DNA from 2 places in the Pontibacillus sp. HN14 genome. Region 1 is predicted to be linked to the other one. Evidence: riboswitches for the same ligand, from Rfam matches in the RefSeq annotation. Region 1 holds a riboswitch; the other holds the start of a gene.
The links. A riboswitch is a leader RNA that binds a small molecule or an ion and turns the genes downstream of it on or off. The one in region 1 is predicted to bind cobalamin.

Region 2: it holds a riboswitch for cobalamin, as region 1 does, so the genes downstream of both, LQ226_RS14185 (ribonucleoside-diphosphate reductase subunit alpha) here and LQ226_RS04725 (DUF4430 domain-containing protein) in region 1, are expected to answer to the same signal.

Annotation. Positions count from the first base shown of each region.
Region 1 covers NZ_JAJOLR010000001.1:916,720-925,083, forward strand. The annotation lists gene LQ226_RS04685 (RecQ family ATP-dependent DNA helicase) at 1-82, opposite strand, end outside; gene LQ226_RS04690 (YpbB family protein) at 63-1,130, opposite strand; gene LQ226_RS04695 (ferredoxin) at 1,339-1,587, shown strand; gene LQ226_RS04700 (helix-turn-helix transcriptional regulator) at 1,629-2,084, opposite strand; gene LQ226_RS04705 (inorganic diphosphatase) at 2,215-2,709, shown strand; gene LQ226_RS04710 (hypothetical protein) at 2,738-3,985, opposite strand; gene sigX (RNA polymerase sigma factor SigX) at 3,972-4,514, opposite strand; gene LQ226_RS04720 (ECF transporter S component) at 4,698-5,228, opposite strand; gene LQ226_RS04725 (DUF4430 domain-containing protein) at 5,235-5,651, opposite strand; cobalamin riboswitch at 5,829-6,016, opposite strand; gene LQ226_RS04730 (ATP-binding protein) at 6,093-7,862, opposite strand; gene LQ226_RS04735 (response regulator) at 7,862-8,364, opposite strand, start outside.
Region 2 covers NZ_JAJOLR010000004.1:155,023-163,386, reverse strand. The annotation lists gene LQ226_RS14210 (lactoylglutathione lyase family protein) at 1-147, opposite strand, end outside; gene LQ226_RS14205 (winged helix-turn-helix transcriptional regulator) at 338-616, shown strand; gene LQ226_RS14200 (MerR family transcriptional regulator) at 671-1,702, opposite strand; gene LQ226_RS14195 (nucleotidyltransferase domain-containing protein) at 1,792-2,556, opposite strand; gene LQ226_RS14190 (ribonucleotide-diphosphate reductase subunit beta) at 2,664-3,707, opposite strand; gene LQ226_RS14185 (ribonucleoside-diphosphate reductase subunit alpha) at 3,720-5,954, opposite strand; cobalamin riboswitch at 6,101-6,282, opposite strand; gene LQ226_RS14180 (cell division protein FtsK) at 6,490-6,771, shown strand; gene LQ226_RS14175 (methyl-accepting chemotaxis protein) at 6,823-8,364, opposite strand, start outside.

The DNA.
Region 1 (8,364 bases):
CAATAATTTCCTTTTGCCCTTCTCTAAATTGCTCATAACCAAAGTGTTTATATAGTGTTTTTTCAAGTGGTCTGTCCTGCATGTTTTGACGCTCCTTGTGCAGCGGCTAGTACAAGCCTGATCTCAAAATATGAGTAGATTCCATCAAGATGGTCTCTAATCGCTTTCAAACGATTCGTGTTTAATTCCTTAGCTGTGTGGGAAATGTTCTGTGCCGCTTCTTTTGAAACATATTCATCTATCTTAAATAGCGGATTCACTAAGGCAATCTCAACAATATGGTCCTGGATCGTGCTCATCTTTAAATTTCGAATTTTAGATATCCGATCAAGCGAGTGACCTTTATTAATCCATTCTAATGTCTTTTGAGCCGATTGTGTAAGAGGTAAAGTAACAATTAAATCTTCACATATCCCATATAAATACGGATAACGCTCTTGATGTTTTAGAATTTGCCGTAAAAGATAATGAATTACAGCTTGCAGCACAATTGTTATATCATGGATCTTAAGGTCATATCGAATAGCTAGTTGTTCTTTACTCATACCATATCGGTGATGGCTTGAGAATCTTAAGGTGGTGCACTCAGCCACCCATTCTGGAAGTTCTTTCAATAACGCATAAAGCTCTTCATAGAGAAATGTCAGATTTTCATTTAAATTCCCTTGGATGGATCGATATTTCATTTTCACCCATTTCAATATATCACTATGGTCCTCTACTGGAATAAATTGATGCTGACCTGAAGCAATATTAGAAGCTGTCTGAACGAATACTAATAACCGACCCCAAAATAACTGATCCATGTGTTGAAATTCTGCGCCATTTAACCAGTATAGAGGGGTTTTTTCTATAGGATGTGTTTGGAGATGAGATATTCCAGCCGTTGTTAAGTGGATCTCTTTCCCTTTAGTCTCTATATAATGATTTGCTTGTAAGGATTTCAATTCGGCCATCAATTCTTCACGCGTTATGGTACGATAAATGCCAAAAAAAGTTGATAAGCCATACGCATAAACATCCTGAAATGTTTGGGAAGATTTCTTCCCAGTGAGCATATGTAAAATTGCCGAAGTACTTCTTTCCCCTTTTAATTGATGGATGCTGTGAAGTAATAAAGTAGTAAACATGAAATCCCCTTTCAGTTCCCATTCAAACGCTCAGTCGAGGGATGAGTCAAACGCAGGTTGCCTCGTGAAATAGCCGATTTTTTGTTGAAATGTTAAGAAAGTAGCTTTACAATATGATATGAGGCGAAAATGTTTCCAAATAAGGATACTTATATATGTAATAGAAAGATCCATACCAGGGTCTTGAATTTTTAGGAGGGTATGTGACATGGCTAAGTATACAATTGTTGACAAAGAAACGTGCATTGCATGTGGTGCATGTGGGGCTGCAGCTCCAGACATCTATGATTATGATGATGAAGGCATCGCATTTGTCATATTAGACGACAATAAAGGTACTGCGGAAATTCCGGAGGACCTTCATGAAGATATGGAAGATGCATTTGAAGGTTGCCCAACAGACTCCATCAAAGTAGAAGACGAGCCATTTGATGGTGACCCGCTTAAGTTCGAATAGTTTCTGCCCTAAAAGATCCCTTCCTTTATTGGAGGGATCTTTTATTTGGATTCTCCTAGCTCAGCTAACTTCTGACGTGTTTCCTCAAGATCAAAGCTACTAAAATAACGGTAGTGCCTTTCGTCAATAATGCGGTAGTGTTGGCTTAGAACGTTCTGCTGTATCACATAGCTATTGTGTTCCTCTATAGTTGTCCACCATACTTTCCCTCCGAGTGTACGCTGCTTTGACCTAGTTACTGAATCATGAGCAATCGTTTCTAATACCTCAAGCGGGTCATCTCCAAGTGTATGCTGAATAACCTCACTATCTCTGAATAAAGCAACCATCGCTACTAAAGTTGTCCAACTCGCCTCAATACGTCCTTTTTCAATTTGGACTAGCGTCTTCTTTGATACACCGAGTATCATAGACATACGTTCTTGTGTGTAGCCTTTTTCGACACGAACAAGCTTGACTTTGGGTGAAAGTTGCTCAACTAAAGAGTGTTGGTCCATTTATCATCAGTCCTAACATACGTCGATACCTTTATTTTAACACGTTCTATCCTTTCCTTCCTAGCTAAATGTTGATATAATATAAATCTGTAACAACTTACATACTATTGTCGAATAAGGAGGCATTCATATGGCTGAAAATAAAGTAATTGACGTGTTTATTGAAATTCCAACAGGAAGTCAGAACAAATATGAATTTGATAAAGAAAAAGGTGTATTTAAACTTGATCGAGTACTATTCTCATCACAGTTCTACCCAGCTGAATACGGGTATATTGATGACACTTTAGCATTAGATGGTGATCCTCTAGATGCTCTTGTTCTCGTTACTAATCCTACTTTCCCAGGGTGTGTAATTGAATCCCGCATTCTAGGTTTCTTAAACATGATTGATGATGGTGAAGAAGATCAGAAACTGATCGCTGTGCCTACTGAAGATCCTCGCTTTAAAGATATTCATACACTAGATGATCTTCCTCAGCACAAGCTTACAGAGATTTCTCATTTCTTCCAAACGTACAAAGACCTACAAGGTAAGAAAACTGAAATCGGAGAGTATGAAGGTGTAGAAGCCGCTAACAAACTGATTGATGACTGTCTAGCACGCTACGAAGAAAATAAATAAAAAAAAGCTCGCCTTTTGGCGAGCTTTTTTATTTAGAGTAACTTTGATTTGCAGGCATGGGATTCACACTAAATGGAACTTGCAGAGACTTAGTGAAGTTATATGTTCCTAAACGTTCAAAAGGAAAACCATTAAACTTGACCTCTTGGTACCCAAATTCCTTTGCGGTCATAAGAATGGATTCAATCATCCACAAGGTGTAGCGGGCCTGTTCCAAGCCTTCAACACCATTAACGTTGACCTCAAGTGTATCACCGGTAGTTTCTACTGCCATTACCTCTACCTCTTTAGGAATCGTTCCTTCCACATTAAAGTTAGGTTCATCTACTTTCAGCTTATTTAACGCCTCTTCAACTGTCGCACTTTGATTGATAGGTACCTGCACAAACAACTGCAACCCATTTGGTGAGTTAAACCGTTTATATACAGATATCCCATCCAATTTTATCTGCTTTAGACCTGAATTATTTCCAAGGTCTACACCAGGTTCACCATTCGTTTGAAGATCAATGGTTTGAATGTTTAGAGGCCGAAACATGGCTTTTAAAGACTTTAAAAAGATGTTTTCCTGAGCTGAGGAACCTGGAAATTCGTAATCTTCAGGAAAACCCGCCACCACTATTCGTTCTTTTTGGTTAATATTAAACGAAACAGAGGAAAACTGATACTCCATTACGCCCCAATCTTCTTGAATAGAAGGGGAAAGAGAATTGTATAACTGCTCAACGGTTTGAGTATCATTTACGGACTGAAATGTAAAAGGAATAATATATTGTCCTTGCACATCCGCAAAAGGCAAAGTCGCATATTTCTTATTATCCTCTCTATACACGACCTGAGAGCTTAACGCACTGTCAGTGGCAACAAATCCTTGTTCACTATCGTTACCCATATCTGATTTTGACTGATCACTTGACTGATGGCTCTCTTCTGTTTCTTGAAGCTTTGCCTCTTTATACTCATGAGCTTCACTTGTCGATTGGTCAGCACTTGCGTCCATTGACTCATTAGATGAAGCCGTATCGTGTTGAGCATTATCCATTTGCATAGAAGGGAAAGCAACGACGAAAAAGAGAATAATGGCTGCTAGTGAAGCTATTCCTGCTCCCCAAGCTGTTAGGGCCTTCTTGCGTTTGGATCGTTTCTGTACATGCTGAAACCGCTTCGTTGATATCTTTCTGTACAATTCTTCACTGCTTTGCCGGTCTTCTACACTCGGCATCCGGTTCAGGAGATCTTGAATGGAATCATCGTTGTGATGGTTATTTCGTTTCACGCTGGATCCCCTCCTCATATTCCTCATTCATAAGGGATTGTAGCGCCTTCATCCCTCTGTGTTGTGTGGTCTTTACTTTGCTAACCGTCATCCCTAATATATCAGCAGTCTCCTGTATGGACATGGATTGAATAAATCGTAAGATAATCACCGTCTTCTGGTCCATTGTACACTTTTCTAAGCAATGATACATTTTTTGAATTTCTTCATTTTGAAGAGCAATTTCCTCAGGGATTGGTTGTCCGTCTTCAATAAGATGACCTTTTTCTCCCCAGTCAAAGAATTCTAAAATTCGATTTCTCTTTCTCTTTTGCTTTCTGAAGAAATCAATCGTAACATGGCGTGCTATTGAAAACATCCATGTCTTTTCACTACTATCCCCATTGAAACGGTCATAGGAATTCATTACTTTTATATAGACTTCTTGAACGAGATCCTCAGCTTGTTCCCGGTTTTTAACCATATAAAATATAAATTGAAACACATCTTTATGATATTTCTCATAAAGATCTTGAAATACGGAATCCATTCACGAACCTCCCGTTCATAACAATAGTCGTTATTTATGTAAATACGTTACACCCGTACCATACTATAAATTATTTTCTAGGTTTTGAATAGACCATATTATCCCAATCCAAAGGTTTTTTCCAAATAAAACAAAAATTAAGAAAGTCTTCCCGAAACAATTCGATAATCATAAAAAACCCAATCAGTTCAAAGTCTGATTGGGTCTGCTAAAAGATTTAAAATTTTTCTTTTCGTATAATTGAAACAAACGGGATAAGACAGGATACAAGATGACCATAAAAACGACATTTCCAACCGCATGATACGTATCAAAAGGGAGACTCGTTAACCAATAGGCAAAGAAATGGTTTCCGATCTGGCCATATGTAACGGCCATTATAAATCCAAAGAAATACCCACTCATACCCGCAAAGAAGGCAAATCCATACAATGGAATCTTATGACGATATTTCCCTAGTAAACCCGCGAGAAGTCCAATAAGAGACCAACTCACAATTTGAGGCAACGTCCATATTCCCATACCAAGCAACATATTCGATAAGATTGTAGTCAAAATGGCAAGGATAACGGAATAAGAAGGACCTAACCAAATTCCACATATAATAATGATTGCGGTCACAGGCTGGACATTCGGATAAAAGCTGAATAAAAATCGACCTACAGTGGCAAGAGAAGCAAGCAATGAAAGCAGCGTTAACCTGTATAAGTTCATCGTTTCTTACTCCCAGCTATGAAAATCAAATGTCACAGAATCCCCAGCCTCTAATTTATAATCCTTCGCTCCAACCATTGCTTCTTCCCCATTTACAGTATAAAACCAAGCCTTTTTCTCTCCATCTTCAGGGCTAACTCCTTCAATAGCAGTGATAAAGCCGTCATTTCCAGCCTCTAAATTAAAATTAGCTTCCATGACTTCCATAACCGTCATACCGTCTTCAATTTCAACCTCTTTTTCACTTATAACTTCTTCCCCGTTATTTTTGGTGATTTTAACTTCTACTTGTTGCTCTTGTTCTTCTTGCGTGGACTGGTTATCTGCATCTCCATTGCTTCCACCTTCTGTGGATTGTCCACATGCTGCAAGACCTCCTAGTACAAAAAAGGACACCAAAAATAGTTGTAACAGTTGTTTCACTTTACCCTCAACCTCTCTGAATTAGTATGTAGAGGTTCCTTAGCTTCGAAGTGACCTAATCCATAAAACGTAATAAAAAAGACTCTCCCTTTTATTGGAAGAGTCTTTGAGCATGACAAATCTCGTTATTTATACAATAGACAAGAAAGGTCTCTCAAACGCTCAATCCTCGAAGCTTTGAAACCGTTAACTATGGCAGGTCTACTGACTTGTGTATCGATCTACTCGAGAGCCTTCCCTTACATCTAACATATAAAGTGGCATTTCTCTTTCGTCCACACGTACAGTTGCGAGGACAGTTCTGGATTCTAACCAGATTCCCTATTCAGCTCTCTAGTGAGAGCACCATAATTAAAAATATGAAATTATCATCTGCTTGTATCGTAGCACAGTATTCTAGAAAAAGGAAGTCTAATATTTAGGTGAACCTATCTATTCTAATCAGGATTCGTTGATATTTGGAAGTCTAAACAAGAAGGTTGTTCCTTCCCCTTGTTTACTGTGAACGGAAATAGAACCTTTATGAGCCTCCACAATATTTTTGGCAATCGCTAGGCCTAATCCAGTCCCCGTTTTTCCGCCTTCGCTTCTTTTACGCGATTTATCCGCTTTATAAAAACGTTCAAACACAAATGGTAGATCTTCTTCAGCTATACCAATCCCCTGGTCGCGAATTGAAAATTGCACGTCCTCTTCTTCTTTTTCTACATCTACAAAGACTAACTTATCATGATCGGTATGGCGGATGGCATTATCGAGGAGGTTTGTTAACACCTGCTCAATACGGTCGTAATCAAAGTAGACTTGTCCCAAGTCCTCATCTACCTGAACTTGAATGGTAATGTTCTTATCATTCGCAAGACCTGTAAACTTTTTCACAATTCGCTCAATGTAGTCATGGAGATCAACTAGCTCACGGTTTAACTGAATATGACCAGCTTCCATGCGAGCCAAATCTAAAAGCTCATTCACGAGTCTACCTATTCGCAAGGATTCATCATAAATGATCTGCGCTAATTCATTCTTGTCCTCTTTTGATTCCGCAATATCATCCACAATGGCTTCACTATACCCCTGCAACATGGATATAGGTGTACGGAGCTCATGAGACACATTCGCTATAAAGTCTTTCCTTAGTTTATCGAGTCTTCTTTCTTCAGTCATGTCACGGATAACAGCCACTGCACCCCGGACATATGTTTTGTCATAAAGCGGAGTCATGATGACAACAAAACTACGGCCTTGTACGACGAGCTCGGTCATAATCTCTTTTTCTTTCGTAATAACTTCCTCAAGCATTTCCTGTAACTCGCCAGGTAAGAGATCATGATTAGGCAGTCCATTTTCATGTTCATAAAACCAAGAATCGATAAATTGATCAGCCGGAGGATTTGTAACAAGCATATGCCCTTTACGGTTCAATGTGATGACCCCATCAGCCATCGATCGAAGAATCCCTGATAATTGCTCCTTCTCTTGGTTCAAAGCATTAATATGGAATTTTAATTGCCTTCCCATTCGATTAAATGCCATAGCCAGTTCCCCAATCTCATCGTGCGTTAAAATGGGAACTTTCGTATTAAATTCTCCCCTAGCTAATTCAAATGCCCCTTCTCTCATTTTTATAAGAGGCGAGGTAATTCGAGTCGATAGGAAGAAAGCAAAGATTGTAGTTAAAATAATAGCTATCCCTGCTCCAAGGAAAATGATTTTCGTCGTTTGAGAGGTAGTCTGTTCAACAAAAGCCAGAGACTGATAAACAAATATTCCAGCTCCTTCATTTGATAAAGGGATCCCCACAATCATAACGTGGGTGTCAGTTCCAGGAATAATGTCCTCCTTCATAACTGTCTCATTAGATGCAAATACAGTAGATAACGATTCATCCTCGTATAACCATTTGATCGGAACAACTGGCACGTCCTCTTTATAGGTAGGTGAAATCCATTGATCCTTATCATCAAAAGCCACAACAATTCTGCTTGAAGGGTCTATAATTTTCTCAGCAATGGATAAAGCCAAAGGTCTCTCTTCATATTCATCAAGAATATCCTCAACCTTTTCAGCGGTTTGCATTAATTCTTGTTCTGCTTGATAGACATGATAACTTTCAAAAAATTCAAGTAACAGTACCGTTAAAATAAATAAAACAAAAGATACTAAAAGTAGTATAGTAAACCAAAGCTTACCTACTACACTCCTCCAAAACATTAGTCACCAACTACCTCAAATTTGTATCCGACGCCCCATACAGTAACAATCATTTTAGCGGCATCTTTAGATACTTTACTTAGTTTCTCACGAAGGCGTTTCACATGAGTATCAACTGTTCTCAAATCACCAAAAAACTCATACTGCCAAACTTCTTTTAAAAGCTGCTCACGATCAAATACTTTATCAGGTGCCTGCGCAAGGAATAGGAGTAGTTCATATTCTTTTGGAGTCAAACTCACATCTTTCCCGTCGGCTTTCACGCGGTGAGCATCATTATCAATGGTTAAATGATCGAAAACCAACACGTCTCTTGCACCTGTTTCCGTTTGAAGAAATTTCGTGGAAGAAGAGCGTCTTAACAGTGCTTTTACACGTAGTACAACTTCTCTTGGACTAAACGGTTTTACAATATAATCATCTGTTCCAGCCTCAAACCCTTGTACACGATTGGACTCTTCCCCTTTAGCGGTTAACATGATTATGGGTGTGGCCTTTTTCT
Region 2 (8,364 bases), on a different contig from region 1:
TTGGCCTACTGGAGTATCGTCATTGTATACCTTAGATGGTTCCATAATGATGTACCATCCGAATACTTCTGTATAAAATTTAATGGCTTCTTGAATATTAGGAACAGATAGTCCAATGTGTGAGAAATTTCGTGGATATGGTTGCATATCGTTTTCCCTCCTGTTTTTCTTTTGACAATTGTTATTGTAAATAAGTATAGTTCAGTATGTAAGTATGCACTTTTACGTAAGAGACTAACCTAAAAGTAAGTAAAGGAGGGAACCAACGGTGGACGAACCTCTTCAAGTAGATGATCAAGGGAAATTAAAATGTTCCATTCAATATACATTAAAGAAAATGGGCGGAAAATGGAAGCCTGTTATTCTATGGCACCTAGGTACTGAGGGAACGTATCGATATAATGCCCTCAGGCGTTTGTTACCCGGAGTGTCACACAAAGTCTTAACCCAGCAATTAAAAGAATTAGAAACCGATGGCTTCATCGACCGCCGGCAGTATGATGAAATCCCACCAAAAGTCGAATATACACTAACAGATAAAGGAACGACTCTTATGCCGATCCTCCACGCGATGCACACATGGGGAACGGAGAATGGAGAAGATTTCTGCGAGTAATACGACTAAAAACACTCAAGTTTACAAGACTTGAGTGTTTTTTGAGGTTTCATTTTATTTCTCGGCATATACCATATGCAGGATATCGTTAAACGAGTGAGTATGAACCGTGTATCCTAATTGCTTAAACCACTCCACTAAATTGGACCGATCCGCATAAAACTCATCTTCAATCGCATAAAGAGCTTCCTGATTTCCCTCTTCTTCAAAGCCTTTGATCACCCGGGCACGATCATGTGCATTGGCAAACATCAAGTCCACAATCGCAATACGCCCCTTCGGCTTTAAGATCCGGTCCATCTCTCGTAAGGCTAACTCCTTCTCTTGTTCTGTCACATGGTGCAGAGCATAGCTCGTCGTAATAAAATCTGCCTCCCCATCCATGACAGGCAGCGCTAGAAAATGGCCGTTCCGAACATCGATGTCTGGATGTTTCTCCTTACACACCTTCAACATTTCCTCAGACTGGTCCACTCCTATGACGTGGGCCCCAAGAGGTAGACACTTAGAACCAAGATTCCCTGTACCCGTTCCAATATCCACGCCTTTTTCACCTTTTAACGGCCGGATAGATTCAATCGCTTTAGCCAGCGCATCCTCATAATTTTCATGAACGTTGAACCGATATCCATTCATCTTTAAACTCTCATCATATCCCCGTGCCTGGCTGTCAAAATTCCATTGATCTTGCCAACCTTTGCGCTTTTCTTTTAGCGTTTTTAACTGATCAGCTAGTGCAAAAATATCTTCTTTGACGAGCTCCTGGTCTTCATTCTTCTCAATCATTTGATCAATCGTTCCGATCATATCTTTAATCTCTAACCACTCTTCATAAAGCGCCGAACGCTGCATATTCAAATAGCGCCCCACTTCTTCCTCGCTCATAAGGGTCTTCTTGATTTGAGCTGTAGACATGCCCACTTCTCTTAGAGATAAGATTGTTTGGAGTTTCCATAGGTGTTGTTCCGTATAATAACGGTAATCATTATCACCCTTATCAGGCTGAATGAGACCCTTTTCCTCATAAAATCGTATTGTGCGCTGCGTGGTGTTTAACTTCGTGGCTACTTCTTTAATTTTCATCATTCTAGTCCCCCTTTTGGCTATAAACCTATCGTAAACGTTCACGTTACGTTAAGGTAAAGAGGTTTCTTTTAACTTTTCAACAAAATCTTCTAAGAGGTATGAATATGACGTACCGTAAAGCGGAATAGCTCATCTAACTCACGTGTGACTGAATGAGAAGGGGGTTGAATGTTACTCAATTCCTGTTCGATTTGGTGGAATTCCGTTTGGATGTACTGATCCAAATCTTTCATACGTTCCATGTAAGAAACGTCCGGAGCTTTCATCTTCTCGGAAAGCACATCATTCATCTGGCTTTTAATCTCTACTGGTACGCTTTCGTCTTGCAGAAGCTTGCTGAGTGGAAGAGGAGGAAATTCATGATAGGAAAGAACCCATCTACACATAAGTAAAGGGCGAAAAACATTGATATACCGTTTAACTTGAACCTGACTCCCTTTACCAAGCTCTTTATGATTCCGTTTCGCCATTTTGTGATAGTGATGAAGAACGGAAAGTGGATTAAAAGCTGATGGCATAATACGCCTTAATCGATCCATAAAACCTTCCTGTTCCATATAAACCTGTTCCGAATAGAGCCATTCAAGCATGGAAGGATTCGATTTCCGCAATAACTTGAGCGCTTTCTTTAGCTCCCAGCCACTCAAATCTAATTGTTCAGATAGTGGCTTCTCAATCACATCACGCTTCTCATCTATCGATAGATACCAATCTTCTTTATGTACATAAATAAACCGAACGTCATAATCGCTCATCTCACTTGAGATTCCATAGGCCCTGCTGCCTGCCTCGCACGCATACAGCACCTTCACCTCATACTCCTCCTCAATCGCCCTCAACTGTTCACCAATCATCCCACTCCACCCCTTTCACACTATAAAGCACTGCTACGTGCCAGACACCCTTTAGCACGCTAAAGGGTGTCTGGCACGAAAAGTTTTGGTGGTTCTAGTGTACCACGTTAGAGATCGTCAAATCCGTTGTCCTGATAATGAACTTTGGTGTATTGGCGCGATTTCTGTTCAAAGAAGTCTGATTTCCCGCTATTGACGTCCTGATAGGCTTTAATCCATTTAAGAGGGTTCTTAGTGTAACCTTCAAATGGTTTCAAAGCGCCAAGTTCTTTGCATCGTTTGTTCGCCATAAATTTAATATAATCTTCCACATCTTGGATCGATAACCCTTCGAAATGATTACCTATAATATAACGTCCCCATTTTATCTCAAGCTCGGCTGCTTCCTTAAACGTATCGGTAACAAACTGCATGAACTCATCGGTCTTATATTCAGGATTCTCAGCAAGTACTTCCTTAAAGATATGCTCAAACAAGTTCACATGGATCTGTTCATCCCGGTTAATGTAATTGATCATTGTACTCGTTGATACCATCTTTTGATTACGGGCCAGGTTATAAAAGAAAGCAAACCCTGCATAGAAGAACAACCCTTCTAACACCACATCATATACAATCGACTTCAGGAAGGATTCAACCGACTCAAGTTCTACAAAGTCCTTATATCCTTCTGCAATAAAGGCATTCCGCTCAAGCAAGACCTCATCATGCTTCCAGTATTCAAAGATTGCATCTTGCTCTTGTTTATCAACAAGAGAAGATAACACATAGGAATAGGACTGGTTGTGAACCACCTCCTGGAAGGAAAGCACCTGCATAAGAGCGGTTAAACTGGAATCCGTAAGATATTCCGCTACCTTCCCGCTATAATCCGTCTGAATCGAATCCAGAAAAGCTAAAAGTCCAATAATCTTCTTAAAGGTATCCTGCTCTTGATCACTCAGTTCGCTCCACTGCCGTAAATCATTTGCCATATTAATCTCATTTGGAATCCAGAAGTTCGCAAGCATATTTTTATACATCGGATAAGCCCAGCTAAACCGCACATCATCCCAGTTCAATACGTTTGAACTCTCTCCGTTTATAATCGCCGTAGATCGGTTCGGCGCATAGATATCATACAAGTTCCTTTTTTGTAATTCGCTTGTCATGTCTACTCCCCCTTATGAAGAACAACTTTCACAGTCATCTAGATTTTCCGTGCTGGTCGAACGCATATAATAAGTCGTCTTGCATTTCTCGCGCCAAGCAGTGAGGTGCAAGTCCAACAGCTCTTTCGCTTGAACCGTATTCTTTACATACAGATTAAATGAGATCGATTGATCAATATGACGCTGACGGGCCGCATTTTGACGAATGCTCCATTTCTGATCAATTTCATAAGCTGATTTGTAATACCAGTAAGTGGCCTGGGTTAAGTCCGGTGCTGTTACAGGAATCTTGTAATCTTTCTTTTCTTCCGAATAAAACTTCTGAAAGATCGGATCAATGCTCGCTGTACTACCTGCAATTAAGGAGGTGGATGAGTTCGGTGCAACCGCCATCAAATAGCCATTTCGTACGCCTTTCTTCTCCACTTCCTCTTTAAGAGCCGTCCACTCTTTACTGTTATATCCACGATCCGTAAAGTACTCTCCTGTCTCCCACTTCGATCCTTCAAAATAAGGATAAGCCCCCTTTTCACGCGCTAATTCACTGCTCGCCTGAATCGTGAGGAAAGCGATTTGTTCATACAGTGAATCTGCGTACTCGACAGCCTCATCAGATTCCCAACGAATGCCCTTAACAGCCAGAAGATGATGCCAACCGAATGTACCAAGCCCAATTCCACGATAGCGCTGATTGGTAAGCTGGGCCTGCAGAACAGGGATGTTATTGAGCCCGATCACGTTATCAAGCATCCGCACCTGAATCGGAATTAAACGCCCTAGCGCCTCATTTGGTACAGCTTTTCCAAGGTTGATACTAGAAAGATTACAAACCACAAAGTCCCCAGCATCTTTCACCGTTACAATCTGTCCCTCTTCTGTGTAATGTTCTTTCACTGTAGTTGCACTTTGATTTTGAGTTATTTCCGTACAAAGATTCGTGCAATATACCATTCCTTTATGGCTGTTCGGATTTTTACGATTCACTTCGTCACGGTAAAACATAAACGGTGTGCCGGTTTCAAGCTGAGAAACCATCATCCGCTTCATAATCTCAATGGCTGGAACCTGTTTTTTATCCAAACGGGGCTCATTCACACATGCTGCATACTTCTCTCGAAAGCTACCAGCGCCTACTTCCTCGTCATAGTAGTCTTCTAAACTAAAGCCCATGACCGTTCGCACCTGATGAGGATCAAACAAATACCAGTCTTCCCGCTTCTCTACTGCTTCCATGAACAAATCAGGCAGTGTAACGCCTGTAAACAAATCGTGCGTTCGCTGTCGATCATCTCCGTTATTCAACTTCGCATCAAGAAATGAGAAAATGTCCTGGTGCCAGATATCCAAATAGACAGCTATTGCCCCCTGCCGCTGTCCAAGCTGATCAACACTAACAGCTGTGTTATTCAGTTGCTTCATCCAAGGAATAACACCCGAACTTACCCCTTTAAAGCCTTTAATATCACTTCCTCGTGAGCGAATTTTCCCAAGGTAAACGCCAAGCCCACCTCCGCTTTTCGATAGATTGGCAATGTCTGTGTTGCTATCAAATATCCCCTGTAAGCTGTCATCCACCGTATCAATAAAGCAACTCGACAACTGCCCGTAACTCTTACCCGCATTCGCAAGCGTCGGTGTTGCAACAGTCATATACAAATGACTCAGCGCCCAATAAGCTTCTTTAACAAGTTCAAGACGATGATCCGTACTTTCATCTGCCATCAATGTCATCGCGATGATCATGAATCGCTCCTGAGGAAGTTCATATAAACGCCCTTGATGGTCTTTCGCCAGATACCTATCTGCCAATGTTTTCAATCCAATATAGGTGAAAAATGCATCGCGATCCGGAACAAGTTCCCGACCAAGCTTTTCAATCTCTTCTTGCGAATATTTGGTTACGAGATGATTGCTATAGATCCCCTTTGTATGTAACGTCTCAATAAGGGAATAAAAATCCGGATACGCCTCCTCTTTAGTAAAATGGCGATGAAGAGCTGCTTGTTCATACAAGTATTGAGCATAAATCCGGGCACACACAAATGTCCAATCCGGCTCTTCCTCATCCATTTGATCCAATCCTTTTAAGATCACTTCGTTATAGAGTTGGTGATAGGAATCATAACCTTTTGCTTGAATCAACTGACGCACCATCTGACTGAAATGATCTATATCTAGATGTGGATAATCCTCCTTAACTTGTTCTAATACAGCAAGAACCCCCGTACTTTCTTGAACATCATTCATTGAATAGCCTCCTCTTTAAATAAAAAATCCGCTCCCCTTCCATTCAGGAAGAGAAGCGGATCAAACGACAGGACAACAGGACGAACCAGAGAAAGACTCGTCCAGCTGAGGCTATCGTTTCATCTTCTCAATCCCCGAAGAAAAAGAAACTTTAGCGAGGGCAGGCAGGTCTCCTGACTCGTGTATCCTCCTACTCTGAGACCTTCCCATGCTCTTAGCACAGTGGAATCTCTCATTTCGTCCACACTTACAGTTGCGGGGACAGTTCTGGGTTCTCACCAGATTCCCTTTCAAGCCTTGAATAGGCACCTTGCAACTCGCTCATTTATCAATATGTAGTGTTTTTGACATTTAAATTCTATATATCTTGTGTATATCGTAAAATAATTCATAATGTAAATCAAGTCTTGATGTTTTCTGGAATTCGTAGTATTTACAGCCTTCATTCTTTTACAAACTACCGTCTTTCACATATAATGGGAAAAACTGATGGTAAGGGAGGTCGTTGAATGTGCTTTATAGGCCCAGAAAACCTATGATGGAAGAAGATCTTACTCCGGAGGAACAAGAATACTTAAATAGCATTCCAAAGCAAAATCACCTTGGCATTCTGGCAATGTTTTTCGGAGGCCTCGGATTTGCATTTGGCTCCTTTTATATCTCAATCCCTATTGCGGCATTTCTATATAGCATCATTACATTTCGAACATTTGACCGGAGAAAACATGATAACCCCTGGCCATTCTTTGTTGGCATTACGTTAAGCATGATCGGAATCATCCTTTATCTTGTTCAATATACCCCTACGCTTAGTTGACAAAGAAAAACGCTTAGAATGTTCTAAGCGTTTTTGTATGCTTTCGGCACTTTATAAATGGAATTGATCCACTTCTTCCTGGAGAGCTTGTGTCGCTTCGCTCAATTCTGTAGCAGAAGAAGCCACCATACCAATCGCCTTCTGTTGTTCATCCACAGAAGAGTTCACTTGCTCTGTTGAAGCAGCTGTCTCTTCAGTGATGGCTGTTACACTCTCAACTGCATTATAGAGCGTGTCTTTCGATTGAATAAGTTCATCCATATCTTTAGAAACACCATGAATCGACTTCGTTATGCTCTCGACAGATTCTTGAATGTAGTAAAACGCATCATTTGTATTCGTTACGGCCATATTCTGATCCTCCACTACTTGAGTAGCCTGATCCATTGATTCATTCGCCTGCTGTGTCTGCTGAACAATCATAGAAATCGTCGCACGTACTTCCTGAGTAGCCTCTGAGCTCTGCTCGGCAAGCTTCCTGACTTCTTCAGCTACGACAGCAAATCCTTTCCCGTGTTCTCCTGCACGAGCCGCTTCAATCGATGCATTTAATGCAAGAAGATTGGTTTGCTCAGATATAGCGCTAATACTACCCAGAACAGACTCAATCTCTTTAACATGATTCGTAAGATCTCCCATAACGACTTGAACGCCTGAAATGAGTTCATTCGTTTGTTTTGATTTCTCTTGAAGGACCTCTACACTTTTCACACCTTTTCCATTGGCTTCCTGGGCACCATTAGAACTTTCGAGTATGAAAGCACTTTGGTTGTAAACCGTCTGAATTTGCTCCATTAACTGATTCGTCATATGAAGCGTGCTCTCCAAATCAGAAGCCTGTTGCCCAGCACCACCGGAGATTTCAGAGACCGCTTTAGAGATTTCCTCTCCTGAGGCATTCGTCTCTTCTGACACAGCACTCAAGTTCTGGGAAGTCGCATTAATCGTAGCGGCTGACTGGTGAACAGCTCCAATTAAGGAGCGCAAGTTGTCGACCATTTGATTAATCCCATTTCCTAACTGACCAATTTCATCTTTGCGGTTAAAGACAATTGTTTCTCCAGCTAAATTTCCTTTTGCCACTTCTTCAACTTGACTTGTTAATTGTTTTAGCGGCTTCGCCAAGTGAGCAGAGAGAAGAACGATGATAACGCCTCCGATCAGTAAAGAAATCCCTAATGTAACGAGAAGAATATACAGCAATTGATCTGAAGCTTCATTAAAATCTTTCTCATAAGTAGAGGCGGCAACGACCCACCCCCAATCAGGTTCAAGCTGATTGTATGTAATCTTATCCCCAACCTTGTCGCTATTAGGGAATTCCCAACTATAAGTCGTGAACCCGCCCCCATTTTGAGCGACATCGATTTGCTCTTGGACGAGCAGATTCCCATCTTCATCCTCAGCATCCCACACATTCTCTCCTTCTAATGAGGGATGAGCAATCTCGTCTCCTTCAGGACTATAAACCATAAAGTAGCCGTTCTCCCCAAGATCAACCGGACTTTCAATGGCACGTGCCCCATCCTTTTGTTTCTCCCCAATCAGCAACTCTTTCATTTTCTCTTTGGCTGCTGATTCACTTAAATCTCC